Regions from separate parts of the Brevibacillus humidisoli genome, predicted to be linked through region 1. Evidence: a T-box and tRNA genes for the amino acid it is inferred to sense, from the RefSeq annotation. Region 1 holds a T-box; the other regions hold tRNA genes.
What was found. A T-box is a leader RNA that pairs with one kind of tRNA and senses whether it is charged. The one in region 1 lies ahead of pheS (phenylalanine--tRNA ligase subunit alpha), so its partner is inferred to be a tRNA-Phe.
Positions count from the first base shown of each region.

Region 1 (4,978 bases):
GCGAACTGCAGACGGCCAAAGATGGCCGACACTTCCTCTGGACTTAGCGACATGCCGAGATGGCGGTTCAGATGGGGCAGTGTCAACGAGACGACCACCGGTTGGCGCTGTTCCACCACTTCACCCGCTATCCCCTTGGAGACGACCGCTCCGGCCAATTGCTGGATCAGTCCGGCAGCCCGATCGGCCGCCAATGGAACACGGTTGGGATCGACGCCCTTCTCCCACCGGACGCAGCCTTCTGTCCGCATTTCCAGCATCCGTGCCGAACGACGGATCGACTGAGGCGTAAAGTAGGCTGATTCGAGTATGATCTCCTCGGTCTTCTCCGTCACCTCAGAGTTGGCTCCGCCCATGATACCGGCAATCGCCAATCCCTTTTGCGGATCGGCGATGACCAATGTCTGCTCATCCAAGGCCCGCTCCTGATCGTCCAACGTTACCAGTTTTTCCCCTGGCTCGGCCAGACGCACAACGATTGCCTGGTTGCTGACACAGTTTGCGTCAAAGGCATGCAGCGGTTGACCGTACTCCAGCATCACATAGTTGGTCACGTCGACCACATTGTTGATCGGACGTACCCCAGCCGCCATCAATCGGTTCTTTAACCACTGCGGCGATGAACCGATTCGCACCCGGGTAAAATGGCGGCCGTGATATTGATGACAGTGATCTTTGGCCTCAATCCGGACAGACAAGGGATTATCCGCTCCATCTTCAACCAGTTCCAGCTGTGGAATCTGTACGTCGCGGCCGAGGATTGCCGCCACTTCGTAAGCCACCCCCAGCATGCTCAAACAATCCGAACGGTTTGGAGTTAGCCCCAACTCCAGCACATAATCATCCAGTCCCAGGTAGGAAACGGCATCAGCACCCACTTCCGCCTCTTCCGGCAGAACCATGATCCCCTCCTGCTGGTCTTTGGCGAGCAGTTTATCATTGAGGCCCAATTCTTTGGCCGAACAGATCATCCCCTGCGATTCCACACCACGCAGTTTGGAGCGTTTGATCTTTAGGCCTCCCGGAAGTTTGGCCCCCGGCAGCGCAACCGGTACTTTTTGTCCCTGCGCCACATTTTTAGCGCCGCAGACGATTTGCAAATCTTCTCCTTGTCCAACATCCACTACGCAGACGCTTAAGCGGTCGGCGTCAGGATGCTGGCTCCGCTCCTTGACGTATCCGATCACAACATTCTCCACGCCTTGATTGCGCGATTCTACCGCATCCACTTCAATCCCGCTGCTGGTTAACAATTCTGCCAACCGGTGCGGCGTCATTCCGGACAAATCGACGTATGCCGACAGCCACTGATACGATACCTTCATCTGTAGTCTCCTCCCCTATACCCGATTGAACTGACGCAAGAACCGGACGTCATTGGTGTAGAAATGGCGAATGTCTTCAATCCCGTACTTGAGCATGGCGATTCGCTCCACGCCCATTCCAAAGGCAAAACCGCTCACTTCACGCGGATCATAGCCCCCCATCTCCAGCACACGCGGATGGACCATACCGGCCCCGAGGATTTCGATCCAGCCGGTCTGTTTGCAGGTGCGACAGCCATCTCCTCCGCAGAAAATGCACTGGATGTCTACCTCCACGCTTGGTTCGGTAAACGGAAAGAAGCTGGGGCGCAGCCTGATCTGCTGGTCTTCACCAAACATCTGCCGGGCAAACGTGAGCAAGGTTCCCTTCAAATCACTCATCCGGATTCCTCTGTCCACAACCAGTCCTTCGATCTGCGTAAACTGGTGGGAGTGGGTCGCGTCATCGTCATCACGTCGGTACACTTTCCCTGGACAGATAATCTTTACTGGTGTTTTTCCTTCTTTTCTCAACATGGTCCGTGCCTGTACCGGCGAAGTCTGGGTCCGCAGCAGAATCTCCTCGGTGATGTAAAACGAATCCTGCATATCGCGGGCCGGGTGATCTTTTGGCAGGTTGAGCATTTCAAAGTTGAAGTGATCCAGTTCTACCTCCGGTCCCTCTGCCACTTCAAAGCCAAGACCGATGAAAATATCTTCGGCCTGCTCGATGATGCGCGACAGGGGATGCATCGTTCCACTTGGCAACGGTCGACCCGGCAGCGTGACGTCAAGCGATTCAGCTGCCAGCTTTGCCTCGACAGCGGCCTGATTCAACGCGGTTTGCTTCGCCGCGATTGCCGCTTCCAGTTCGCCCCGTACTTCATTGACCAACTGTCCTACGACCGGACGTTCTTCAGCGGACAGGCTGCCCATGCCCCGCAAAATCTCCGTCAATTCACCTTTCTTGCCCAGGTACTTTACCCGCAGTTCTTGCAATTGCTGCGTGTCTGAGATTTCACCAAGCCGCGACATGGCGGCCTGTTTCAATTCCTGAAGACGTGATTGCACAATCGTTCGCTCCTTTTCCTCTTGAAAATAAGAAAGACCCGTCCCCAAAGGGACGAGCCGTTTGCTCGCGGTACCACCCATCTTAGGCAGCCAGATACTGCCCCACTCTCGTCATCGATAACGGGATGATCCGGACGCCTCCTACTTAAACACGGAAAGTGGTTTCAGAGGGCAGCTCAGGAGGGAATTCCATAGATGTAGCACTGGAAATACTCTCAGTCTGCGGTATTTCCTCCCTGAAAGGCTACGATTCCATGTACTAGGCTCCTTCATCGCACTGTCACATGATGAAAACTGGTGTAAAAATTATACCGCAAAGCGTCCCTGCTTGCAAATCCCACAATCGCTGTTGTCAGGTTTGACATCTAAGGAGGAAGACATCGTGAACAAAATGGATTTGCTGTACGATAAAACGGTAACCTGCCTCTATTGTGATCACACATTTCCGACCAAGAAAGTTCGGCAAGGCATGCAGGCCGCTATCAGCCGAGACACCGATTTCTGCACCTACTACAAAGAACAGCAGTGCAATCCGATCTTGTATACGGTAAGTGTCTGTCCGCAATGCGGCTTCTCGTTCACCGAACATTTTTCGACAACCCTGACCCCACAAGCGCGTGAACTGGTGAAACAGCAAATCGCCGCCAAATGGCAGAAAAAGCAGTTCGGAAGCCTGCGGAGCATCAAGACAGCCACTGCCGCCTACAAGCTGGCTCTCCATGCAGCAGTGCTGACCGATCAGCCGCACAGCATCAAGGCAGGACTCTGCCTGCGCCTTAGTTGGTTGTACCGCTTTCTGCAGGATGAAGCAGAGGAACAGAGATTCATCCAGTTTGCCGCAGAGGAATACGAACGCTCGTATGAGCACTCAGACTATGTGGTCGGCGACAAAGAAATGTCAGAAGTACGGATGCTCTACCTCATCGGTGAACTGAAGCGACGTATCGGCAGCCTGGATGATGCGGTCCGCTACTTTTCCAAAGTGGTTCAAATGAAAGGGGAAACGATCGAGACGGGGATCGTCCACATGGCTCAAGAGCAGTGGTCATTAGCTCGGCAAGCTCACTCGGAGCAGCGAAAGCAGCATGCCACTTCATAGCGTGAGTACTTCATGAGGAGCGAGACAGCTACACTCTTTTCTTTTGCTGCCGTCTTGCTTCGTATAGCATAATCCCCGCAGCCACTGCGGCATTCAGAGATTCTGCCTTCCCGTAGAGAGGAATATGGACATAGTCTGTCGCCCGCTCCCGTACATGGGGGGAAACTCCTCTCCCTTCGTTACCGATCACGATTGCCACATGCCCGGCATACAGCGGGGCATCATACGGTTGACTGGCTTCTTCCAGGGAGGTGACCAGCAGGTTTCCCCCTGCCTGGGCGATCTCATCCATCAGCGGAACCAGATCCTCAACAAATACAGCCAACCGAAACAGAGCACCCATCGTCGCACGAACCACTTTTCCGTTGTAGAGATCAACGCTCCCCCGACCGACGACAACCGCATCGACGCCGGCCGCTTCAGCCGTTCGCAGGATGGTGCCTAGATTCCCGGGGTCTTGTATCTCATCGAGCAGCAATAGCAACCTGTCATGATTCCTCTGCCCGTTCCACCACATCTTCCAGTCGAGCTGCCGCTTGCCCACCTCAGCGAGGATTCCCTGCGGTGATTTGGTTTCCGACAACTTATGGAAGATGGATGAGGAGACAGGCAGCAAGGCAACGTCCGGTCGGCCCGCCAGCATCGATGCAATCTCCTCGGGAATCCCGCGCTCGGCATCATAGACAACAGTAGTGACCTCTGCCTCAGACTTGAGGGCCTCCTCCACCAGGTGTACCCCTTCGACCAGATACCGACCGGACTCCGTGCGGCCCTTTCGACTAAGCAGGCTGGCCAGCCGTTTGATCTGCTGATTGTGGGGAGAATGAATCACGTCCAAAGTCATCTGTTACGCCTTCTCCTCAAACTCTTTTAAATCGCGATTGTGACCGATCACAACCAGGACATCGTTATGCTGAATCACATCATCCGGACGCGGCGAAATGTTAAACTGCTCTCCGCTTTTAATCGCGATGACGTTGACTCCGTAGCGAGCACGCACGTCCAACTGGCGCAAATCCTTGCCAACCATTGTCGGGGCGACTACTACCTCGGCAACACTGTAATCTTCAGCCAACTCGATGAAATCAAGAACGTTGGCGGAAATCAGATTATGGGCGACACGAACCCCCATGTCACGCTCCGGAAAGACGACACGATCGGCCCCCACTTTGTACAACACCTGTCCGTGCCGCTCGTTCTGCGCTTTTGCTACGATCTTTTTGACACCCATCTCCTTGAGGATCAGCGTCGTCAGGATGCTCGCCTGGATATCCGCACCGATCGAGACGACGACAACGTCGAAGTTGCGGATGCCGATCTCTTTCAGCGCCCGCTCATCCGTAGAATCAGCAGCAACGGCATGTGTCACATACTGAATGTTTTCATTAATCTTCTCTTCGTCCTCATCAATCCCCATCACTTCATAATCCATCTCGTACAGCGTGCGGGCGACACTGGAACCAAACCGCCCCATCCCGATGATTGCAAACTGTTTGGACATTTG
Region 1 is NZ_CP087263.1:2,837,464-2,842,441, forward strand. Features, by position in the region: gene pheT (phenylalanine--tRNA ligase subunit beta) at 1-1,325, opposite strand, end outside; gene pheS (phenylalanine--tRNA ligase subunit alpha) at 1,341-2,375, opposite strand; T-box leader at 2,421-2,657, opposite strand; gene LOK74_RS14020 (DUF2225 domain-containing protein) at 2,767-3,474, shown strand; gene LOK74_RS14025 (TrmH family RNA methyltransferase) at 3,503-4,318, opposite strand; gene LOK74_RS14030 (potassium channel family protein) at 4,322-4,975, opposite strand.

Region 2 (4,978 bases), 2.0 Mb from region 1:
GGTGTAAGTAGCGAAAAGACAAGTGAGAATCTTGTCCACCGAAAGCCTAAGGGTTCCTGGGGAAGGCTCGTCCTCCCAGGGTTAGTCGGGACCTAAGCTGAGGCCGAAAGGCGTAGGCGATGGACAACAGGTTGATATTCCTGTACCACCTTTGTTCCGTTTGAGCGAGGGCGTGACGCAGGAGGATAGGGTGAGCGGCCTACTGGATGGCCGTCCAAGCAGCAAGTGTGGTATGCAGGCAAATCCGCATACCATCCAGCACAAGCTGTGATGGCGAGGGAAATACAAGTACCGAAGTCCCTGATTTCACACTGCCAAGAAAAGCGTCTAGTGAGGAACAAGGTGCCCGTACCGCAAACCGACACAGGTAGGCGAGGAGAGAATCCTAAGGTGCGCGGGATAACTCTTGCTAAGGAACTCGGCAAAATGGCCCCGTAACTTCGGGAGAAGGGGCGCCCCGGTAGGGTGAGGGTCCCCGCCTGACACGAGCGTAAGCTTGTGTCAGGTGGGCTGAGCCCGAGGGGGCCGCAGTGAAAAGGCCCAAGCGACTGTTTAGCAAAAACACAGGTCTCTGCGAAGCCGCAAGGCGAAGTATAGGGGCTGACGCCTGCCCGGTGCTGGAAGGTTAAGGGGATGAGTTAGCTTCTGGGCCCCGCCGAACGCGAGCGTAAGCTTGTGTTCGGTGGGTAGAAGCGAAGCTTTGAACCGAAGCCCCAGTAAACGGCGGCCGTAACTATAACGGTCCTAAGGTAGCGAAATTCCTTGTCGGGTAAGTTCCGACCCGCACGAAAGGCGTAACGACTTGGGCGCTGTCTCGGCAAGAGACCCGGTGAAATCATAATACCTGTGAAGATGCAGGTTACCCGCGACAAGACGGAAAGACCCCATGGAGCTTTACTGTAGCCTGGTATTGGAACTTTGTGCATCATGTACAGCATAGGTGGGAGCCTGAGAATCCGGTGCGCCAGCATCGGGGGAGGCGCCGTTGGGATACCACCCTTGATGTACGGAGTTTCTAACTCGGCACCCTGATCGGGTGCGAGGACCATGCCAGGTGGGCAGTTTGACTGGGGCGGTCGCCTCCCAAAAGGTAACGGAGGCGCCCAAAGGTTCCCTCAGAATGGTTGGAAATCATTCGTAGAGTGTAAAGGCACAAGGGAGCTTGACTGCGAGACCTACAAGTCGAGCAGGGACGAAAGTCGGGCTTAGTGATCCGGTGGTTCCGCATGGAAGGGCCATCGCTCAACGGATAAAAGCTACCCTGGGGATAACAGGCTTATCTCCCCCAAGAGTCCACATCGACGGGGAGGTTTGGCACCTCGATGTCGGCTCATCGCATCCTGGGGCTGTAGTAGGTCCCAAGGGTTGGGCTGTTCGCCCATTAAAGCGGTACGCGAGCTGGGTTCAGAACGTCGTGAGACAGTTCGGTCCCTATCTGTCGCGGGCGCAGGAAGTTTGAGGAGAGCTGTCCTTAGTACGAGAGGACCGGGATGGACGCACCGCTGGTGCACCAGTTGTCACGCCAGTGGCACAGCTGGGTAGCTATGTGCGGACGGGATAAGCGCTGAAAGCATCTAAGCGTGAAGCCCCCTCCAAGATGAGACTTCCCACAGCGCAAGCTGGTAAGACCCCTCAGAGACGATGAGGTTGATAGGTTCGATGTGGAAGCGCGGCAACGCGTGGAGCTGACGAATACTAATCGGTCGAGGACTTATCCACACTCTCTTTTCCTTCGTCTATACACCTGTTATCCGGTTTTGAAGGTGTGACTGGCACAGGCATCACCGCCTGCTCGTGGCACCTCATACTGTTCCTCAGTAGCTCAATGGTGGAGCAACCGGCTGTTAACCGGTAGGTTGGCGGTTCGAGTCCGTCCTGAGGAGCCATATCACGGAGAGTTACCCAAGAGGCCGAAGGGGACGGTTTGCTAAACCGTTAGTATGCGTAAGCGTAGCGAGGGTTCGAATCCCTCACTCTCCGCCAGTTTTATAACAGATTTGTATGGCGGTGTAGCTCAGCTGGCTAGAGCGTTCGGTTCATACCCGAAAGGTCGGGGGTTCGATCCCCTCCACCGCTACCAAAACGTATCCTGCGGTCGTGGTGGAATTGGCAGACACACCATCTTGAGGGGGTGGCGGGGCGACCCGTGCGAGTTCGAGTCTCGCCGACCGCACCATAAATCAGTATGGCCCGTTGGTGAAGCGGTTTAACACAGCAGCCTTTCACGCTGTCATGCAGGGGTTCGAATCCCCTACGGGTCACCATATCTTGATTTGTTTCCCCACAAAGGAACGAAACGCTGCTTCACGGTGATGAAGGAGAAGGGTACTTTGTGGGGTGTCATGTGGAGGCTTAGCTCAGCTGGGAGAGCATCTGCCTTACAAGCAGAGGGTCGGCGGTTCGATCCCGTCAGCCTCCACCATTGATTCTAACTCATATCGTCGCGGGGTGGAGCAGTTCGGTAGCTCGTCGGGCTCATAACCCGAAGGTCGCAGGTTCAAATCCTGCCCCCGCAACCAAAATATCACCTTAACTACGTCGAATATACTTCAGTGCTAAGGTGAGATAGTGATACCCGAAGGGTGCAACCAAATTTATCTGAACTAGGCAATACAATGGTAATCATGGAGCTGTGGTGAAGTTGGAGTTCACGCCGGTCTGTCACACCGGAGGTCGCGGGTTCGAGTCCCGTCAGCTCCGCCATTTTCATGACGAACGGGTTTTACACCCGATTGTTAATTGGTTCGGTAGCTCAGTCGGTAGAGCAGAGGACTGAAAATCCTCGTGTCGGCGGTTCGATTCCGTCCCGAACCACCATTTTTATCCATATAACAATTCATTGTAAAGATGCCGGTGTAGCTCAATTGGTAGAGCACCTGACTTGTAATCAGGGGGTTGTGGGTTCGATTCCTATCGCCGGCACCATGTCGTTGGGGTATAGCCAAGCGGTAAGGCAACGGACTTTGACTCCGTCATTCCTAGGTTCGAATCCTAGTACCCCAGCCATTTCTTTTTCTCTTGAAAATAAGAGCCATTAGCTCAGTTGGTAGAGCATCTGACTTTTAATCAGAGGGTCGAAGGTTCGAGTCCTTCATGGCTCACCATTTCTTACTTTGCGGGTGTGGCGGAATTGGCAGACGCACCAGATTTAGGTTCTGGCGGGCAACCGTGGGGGTTCAAGTCCCTTCACCCGCACCATATGGCTAAAAACCTTGAGAAATCAAGGCTTTTTTTATTTCTGTAAAAGAAGTGACAACCCTAAAAGAGTCGATTTTCGTTGCTTTCTTCTCGCTTATTCAGGATTCTCGACGCAACTGCACCGAGTACCTCCTCCTTGCCTTGATAAGAGAATGGTGAACATGATACCATAGATAAGAATGATTAGGAATAGCATTGAGAAAAAGGGACACACGCTTCTATTCGCTCCCCCTTTTGCAATTGTGCGGACATAGCTCAGCTGGTAGAGCGTCGCCTTGCCAAGGCGAAGGCCGCGGGTTCGAGCCCCGTTGTCCGCTCCATGATGAAAAACGTATACGTACTGGGATTCTCTCTTCGACTGGATCACTTCACAGCACTACAACCTGGAAACAATTGCGGCGGTTGGCTCGTCTATAAAGTGACAGGAAGCGAAATCTCAAGGGTACGACACAGAGAGAGTAGGCGATTCCCATCCTGCTCTTTTTTTTCATCAGTAAAAAAGGAATTGCACCAGAATTCTAGTAATTAGGAAAGAAAAGCAAACTGGTTGCATAGAACAGGAGTTGTGACGATGAGTATGATCAAGCTCGATCAGCCGCATCAAGCTATTACGGCACTGATGAACAATATTGAAACCGTTTTGATAGGGAAAAAAAGCGTCATTGAACTGACCGTTGTTGCTTTGCTGGCCAAAGGGCACGTGTTGTTGGAAGACGTCCCGGGCGTAGGGAAAACCATGCTGGTCCGCTCGTTGGCCCGATCCATTGGCGGTCAATTTAAACGGATTCAGTTCACCCCCGACCTTCTGCCCACTGACGTAACCGGTGTTTCCATCTTTAATCAAAAAACGATGGAGTTTGAATTCAGACAAGGACCGATTTTTGCCAACGTGATCCTCGCAGATGAAATCAACCGTACTTCCCCGAAAACACAATCTGCTTTACTGGAAGCGATGGAGGAACAGTCTGTCACGATTGACGGCTACACCCACCAACTGGAAAATCCCTTCTTTGTCATGGCGACGCAAAACCCGCTGGAATACGAGGGAACGTTTCCTCTTCCGGAAGCGCAGTTGGATCGATTCTTGCTGCAGCTTCACCTGGGGTACCCCACAGATCGGGAAGAGCTGGAGATTCTTACTCGATTTGTGGGAGATCACCCGATCGATCGGGTTCAGGCCGTCATATCGGCCGATGACGTGTCTGCGCTGCAGCGGCAGGTGACCGAGGTGAAGGTAAGTGAACCGGTCAAGGAGTATATCGTACGGCTTTGTCAGCGTTCACGTGAGCACCCTGACGTCTATTTGGGGGTAAGCCCGCGGGGGGCAATCGCGTTGTGCCGGGCCGTTCAAGCACTCGCTTTTGTACGAGGCAGGGATTATGTGATTCCGGACGATGTCAAAGAGCTGGTTCCGTTTACTTTTGCACACCGTATGATTTTAAAACCGGAAGCACGTCTGGATGGGGCGACGGTGGAGCGGGTTCTGACCAACCTGCTGCAGGAGACGCGCGTTCCGGTAAGCTGAAAGCGCGGTGGATAGCGTGAAACAACAAAAATACGCAAAACTCAAAATCCTCGCTCTGTTGGGGATCACCTACGTATTTGCCAAGTTCCAAGGCGGCTTTGCCAGTTGGTTTCTGTTTTACAGTTGCTTGACGTTGGTCTGCTATGTACTGGTGACGTATCTCCTGATGTTTACCACGTTGGAGGTATCTCGCACCGTCAATCGCGATCGTCTCCAGGATGGGGACGATTTGACGGTGACGCTGCGCGTCAAGCG
Region 2 is NZ_CP087263.1:4,883,054-4,888,031, forward strand. Features, by position in the region: rRNA gene LOK74_RS23850 (23S ribosomal RNA) at 1-1,719, shown strand, start outside; tRNA gene LOK74_RS23855 (tRNA-Asn) at 1,812-1,886, shown strand; tRNA gene LOK74_RS23860 (tRNA-Ser) at 1,893-1,983, shown strand; tRNA gene LOK74_RS23865 (tRNA-Met) at 2,004-2,080, shown strand; tRNA gene LOK74_RS23870 (tRNA-Leu) at 2,092-2,176, shown strand; tRNA gene LOK74_RS23875 (tRNA-Glu) at 2,188-2,264, shown strand; tRNA gene LOK74_RS23880 (tRNA-Val) at 2,347-2,422, shown strand; tRNA gene LOK74_RS23885 (tRNA-Met) at 2,443-2,519, shown strand; tRNA gene LOK74_RS23890 (tRNA-Asp) at 2,627-2,703, shown strand; tRNA gene LOK74_RS23895 (tRNA-Phe) at 2,742-2,817, shown strand; tRNA gene LOK74_RS23900 (tRNA-Thr) at 2,850-2,925, shown strand; tRNA gene LOK74_RS23905 (tRNA-Gln) at 2,932-3,006, shown strand; tRNA gene LOK74_RS23910 (tRNA-Lys) at 3,029-3,104, shown strand; tRNA gene LOK74_RS23915 (tRNA-Leu) at 3,116-3,198, shown strand; tRNA gene LOK74_RS23920 (tRNA-Gly) at 3,443-3,518, shown strand; gene LOK74_RS23925 (AAA family ATPase) at 3,770-4,723, shown strand; gene LOK74_RS23930 (DUF58 domain-containing protein) at 4,740-4,978, shown strand, end outside.
Region 2: it encodes a tRNA-Phe, which carries the amino acid that the T-box ahead of pheS (phenylalanine--tRNA ligase subunit alpha) is inferred to sense. The anticodon was not compared.

Region 3 (4,978 bases), 2.4 Mb from region 1:
TAAGGTCCCCAAGTGTACGTTAAGTGGGAAACGATGTGGAGTTGCCCAGACAACCAGGATGTTGGCTTAGAAGCAGCCACCATTTAAAGAGTGCGTAATAGCTCACTGGTCGAGTGACTCTGCGCGGAAAATGTAACGGGGCTAAACGTACCACCGAAGCTATGGCAGTCCGTACGGACTGGGTAGGGGAGCGTTCCAAGCAGCGGTGAAGCCGTACCGGAAGGAGCGGTGGAGCGCTTGGAAGTGAGAATGCCGGTGTAAGTAGCGAAAAGACAAGTGAGAATCTTGTCCACCGAAAGCCTAAGGGTTCCTGGGGAAGGCTCGTCCTCCCAGGGTTAGTCGGGACCTAAGCTGAGGCCGAAAGGCGTAGGCGATGGACAACAGGTTGATATTCCTGTACCACCTTTGTTCCGTTTGAGCGAGGGCGTGACGCAGGAGGATAGGGTGAGCGGCCTACTGGATGGCCGTCCAAGCAGCAAGTGTGGTATGCAGGCAAATCCGCATACCATCCAGCACAAGCTGTGATGGCGAGGGAAATACAAGTACCGAAGTCCCTGATTTCACACTGCCAAGAAAAGCGTCTAGTGAGGAACAAGGTGCCCGTACCGCAAACCGACACAGGTAGGCGAGGAGAGAATCCTAAGGTGCGCGGGATAACTCTTGCTAAGGAACTCGGCAAAATGGCCCCGTAACTTCGGGAGAAGGGGCGCCCCGGTAGGGTGAGGGTCCCCGCCTGACACGAGCGTAAGCTTGTGTCAGGTGGGCTGAGCCCGAGGGGGCCGCAGTGAAAAGGCCCAAGCGACTGTTTAGCAAAAACACAGGTCTCTGCGAAGCCGCAAGGCGAAGTATAGGGGCTGACGCCTGCCCGGTGCTGGAAGGTTAAGGGGATGAGTTAGCTTCTGGGCCCCGCCGAACGCGAGCGTAAGCTTGTGTTCGGTGGGTAGAAGCGAAGCTTTGAACCGAAGCCCCAGTAAACGGCGGCCGTAACTATAACGGTCCTAAGGTAGCGAAATTCCTTGTCGGGTAAGTTCCGACCCGCACGAAAGGCGTAACGACTTGGGCGCTGTCTCGGCAAGAGACCCGGTGAAATCATAATACCTGTGAAGATGCAGGTTACCCGCGACAAGACGGAAAGACCCCATGGAGCTTTACTGTAGCCTGGTATTGGAACTTTGTGCATCATGTACAGCATAGGTGGGAGCCTGAGAATCCGGTGCGCCAGCATCGGGGGAGGCGCCGTTGGGATACCACCCTTGATGTACGGAGTTTCTAACTCGGCACCCTGATCGGGTGCGAGGACCATGCCAGGTGGGCAGTTTGACTGGGGCGGTCGCCTCCCAAAAGGTAACGGAGGCGCCCAAAGGTTCCCTCAGAATGGTTGGAAATCATTCGTAGAGTGTAAAGGCACAAGGGAGCTTGACTGCGAGACCTACAAGTCGAGCAGGGACGAAAGTCGGGCTTAGTGATCCGGTGGTTCCGCATGGAAGGGCCATCGCTCAACGGATAAAAGCTACCCTGGGGATAACAGGCTTATCTCCCCCAAGAGTCCACATCGACGGGGAGGTTTGGCACCTCGATGTCGGCTCATCGCATCCTGGGGCTGTAGTAGGTCCCAAGGGTTGGGCTGTTCGCCCATTAAAGCGGTACGCGAGCTGGGTTCAGAACGTCGTGAGACAGTTCGGTCCCTATCTGTCGCGGGCGCAGGAAGTTTGAGGAGAGCTGTCCTTAGTACGAGAGGACCGGGATGGACGCACCGCTGGTGCACCAGTTGTCACGCCAGTGGCACAGCTGGGTAGCTATGTGCGGACGGGATAAGCGCTGAAAGCATCTAAGCGTGAAGCCCCCTCCAAGATGAGACTTCCCACAGCGCAAGCTGGTAAGACCCCTCAGAGACGATGAGGTTGATAGGTTCGATGTGGAAGCGCGGCAACGCGTGGAGCTGACGAATACTAATCGGTCGAGGACTTATCCACACTTTCTTTTCCTTGTTCTATACATTCCGTTATCCGGTTTTGAAGGTGTGACTGGCACAGGCATCATCGCCTGCTCGTGGCACCTCATACTGTTCCTCAGTAGCTCAATGGTGGAGCAACCGGCTGTTAACCGGTAGGTTGGCGGTTCGAGTCCGTCCTGAGGAGCCACTCTATGCGGATGGATGTCCGAGAGGCCGAAGGAGCACGATTGGAAATCGTGTAGACGGGGATAACTCGTCTCGTGGGTTCAAATCCCACTCCATCCGCCATTTTGATGGCCCGTTGGTGAAGCGGTTTAACACAGCAGCCTTTCACGCTGTCATGCAGGGGTTCGAATCCCCTACGGGTCACCATATTTGATTTGTCTCCCCACAAAGGAATCGGAGCTTATTTTGAAGCATAATGTCTTTGTGGGGTCTTATATGGAGGCTTAGCTCAGCTGGGAGAGCATCTGCCTTACAAGCAGAGGGTCGGCGGTTCGATCCCGTCAGCCTCCACCATTCGTTCGAAACGAATACTCATACCGTCGCGGGGTGGAGCAGTTCGGTAGCTCGTCGGGCTCATAACCCGAAGGTCGCAGGTTCAAATCCTGCCCCCGCAACCAAAATATCACCTTTACTACGTCGAATATACTTCAATGTTAAGGTGAGATAGTGGTACCCTCTGGGTGCACCTAAAATATAATCATATTCATGGAGCTGTGGTGAAGTTGGAGTTCACGCCGGTCTGTCACACCGGAGGTCGCGGGTTCGAGTCCCGTCAGCTCCGCCATTTTCATTCGCGTTTGGTTCGGTAGCTCAGTCGGTAGAGCAGAGGACTGAAAATCCTCGTGTCGGCGGTTCGATTCCGTCCCGAACCACCATTTTCTTCTGTAGGGGCATAGTTTAACGGTAGAACAAAGGTCTCCAAAACCTTCGGTGTGGGTTCGATTCCTACTGCCCCTGCCAACTATGCACAACACATGGAGACAAATATGGCGGTCGTGGCGAAGGGGTTAACGCACCGGATTGTGGCTCCGGCACTCGTGGGTTCGAATCCCATCGATCGCCCCATTTTTCACAATTAAATTCGCGTTGGGGCGTAGCCAAGCGGTAAGGCAACGGACTTTGACTCCGTCATGCCCTGGTTCGAATCCAGGCGCCCCAGCCATGTGCTGCGGACATAGCTCAGCTGGTAGAGCGTCGCCTTGCCAAGGCGAAGGCCGCGGGTTCGAGCCCCGTTGTCCGCTCCATTTGCATTTCTGGAGGTATAGCCAAGTGGTAAGGCACGGGTCTGCAAAACCCTTATCCCCCGGTTCGAATCCGGGTACCTCCTCCATACGATAGATATCTTTCTTTACTATGCCGGTGTGGCGGAACTGGCAGACGCGCTTGACTCAAAATCAAGTTCTCGCAAGGGAGTGGGGGTTCGAGTCCCTTCACCGGCACCACACTACATACAAAAAAGCCCCATAGATGGACTTACCCCTGTCAAGTAGACAGCTCTAAAAAAGCCTAGGCAACCAGTGTGTTACGGTACTCAACCGGAGCACACTGGTTCAATTTTTTTTTTGGAAACGCTCATGGTTATAAAACCAAATGTATTTTTTAATCGCTTGTAAGAGCTCTTCTTCTGTTTTACACTCAGAAAAGTACAATGTTTCTGTTTTGAGATGCGAAAAAAAGGACTCAATGGGGGCATTATCAAGGCAGTTTCCTTTGCGAGAGTGGCTGCCTTTCATGCCTAGATCCTTTATTCGTGCATTGTACTGCTTAGACGTGTACTGGAAGCCCTGATCAGAATGCAGGACTGCTTCCTGCACGTCTCTTTTTTTGCTTAGTTCCTCGACCGTATCTATAACAAGTCTTAAATCATTCCGTTGAGAGAGCTGCCAGGCAACAACTTCGTTGTTATAGAGGTCTTGAATTACCGAAAGGTAATAAAAGCGACTTTGCAAGGCAATGAACGTAATATCTGTCACATACAATTGATTTGGCTTTTCTGCTTTAAACTCTCGGTTAAGCCTGTTCGGGTTAACAACTGATGCTGTTCGACCAAAGAAGCGGCGTTTCTTACGAATAACCGACTGAAGATTCATTTCCTTCATCAGACGATACTCTCGTTTGTGATTTACATGAAACCCTTTCTTTTTTAATGCAATCTGCATTCTTGGATAGCCGAAATAAGCATGTATTTTATGTATCGCCAGCAGATGTTCCTTAATGAGTTGATTATGTTGTTGCCTTGCAGCCCGTGCTTCTTGTCTATTTTTCCACTTGTAGTAACCAGCGCGAGAAACTTTGGCGATATCGACTAACCAAGTAACAGGATACTTCGTTGTCAACTGATCAATAACCCCATAGCGTGCTACTTTTGAAACCCACCCTCCCCGTGTAGATTTGGATAGCGCTTTTTTAAGTATTCAACCTGCGCTTTCAAATAGTCCCTTTCTTCCTCCACAGTAGCGAATCTAGTGCGCGGACGCCCTATAAATTGATGATTACTTTTAGATGCTGTACCTCTTCTATCCTTCAATCCTTCTCCGTTACGGTGTTTCCTAACCCAATTCTTGATCTGGGTACAACTAGGCACTCCTAATTCTTTGGCAACCGCTTCGAAGCTCATTCCTGTTTGTTCATACAGAGTAATAGCTTTCTGTTTAAATTCCTCCGTGTACCGTTGGAATATTTGTCCTTTTTTAGCCATACGAAAATCCCCTCCGAGGATAGTGTAACACCCACCGCCAGGTGGGGGGCTTTTTTACACTGTCTACTCAAAGGGGATAATATCAAATATCACACTATGGGGCTTTTTTTTGTTTTTGTCAGCGCACTACTCTTCAAGGGCCACCAGATGACGGGTGGCCCTTCACATACCTTGAACGCATAACTTCGCTAACGCCGTTTGATCCTAACTGCACAGTATGTACGCCTTTTAATCTGGAATCAGGTAAAAAATTGGCCTGATATATTCTAGCTGATTGGATGTTTATACCTGTGTGAACTCGCAATACAATATCAAGTAAG
Region 3 is NZ_CP087263.1:342,661-347,638, forward strand. Features, by position in the region: rRNA gene LOK74_RS01760 (23S ribosomal RNA) at 1-1,973, shown strand, start outside; tRNA gene LOK74_RS01765 (tRNA-Asn) at 2,067-2,141, shown strand; tRNA gene LOK74_RS01770 (tRNA-Ser) at 2,150-2,242, shown strand; tRNA gene LOK74_RS01775 (tRNA-Glu) at 2,250-2,326, shown strand; tRNA gene LOK74_RS01780 (tRNA-Val) at 2,398-2,473, shown strand; tRNA gene LOK74_RS01785 (tRNA-Met) at 2,501-2,577, shown strand; tRNA gene LOK74_RS01790 (tRNA-Asp) at 2,668-2,744, shown strand; tRNA gene LOK74_RS01795 (tRNA-Phe) at 2,760-2,835, shown strand; tRNA gene LOK74_RS01800 (tRNA-Trp) at 2,847-2,920, shown strand; tRNA gene LOK74_RS01805 (tRNA-His) at 2,950-3,025, shown strand; tRNA gene LOK74_RS01810 (tRNA-Gln) at 3,048-3,122, shown strand; tRNA gene LOK74_RS01815 (tRNA-Gly) at 3,129-3,204, shown strand; tRNA gene LOK74_RS01820 (tRNA-Cys) at 3,216-3,290, shown strand; tRNA gene LOK74_RS01825 (tRNA-Leu) at 3,316-3,402, shown strand; partial or broken gene LOK74_RS01830 (IS3 family transposase) at 3,467-4,658, opposite strand.
Region 3: it encodes a tRNA-Phe, which carries the amino acid that the T-box ahead of pheS (phenylalanine--tRNA ligase subunit alpha) is inferred to sense. The anticodon was not compared.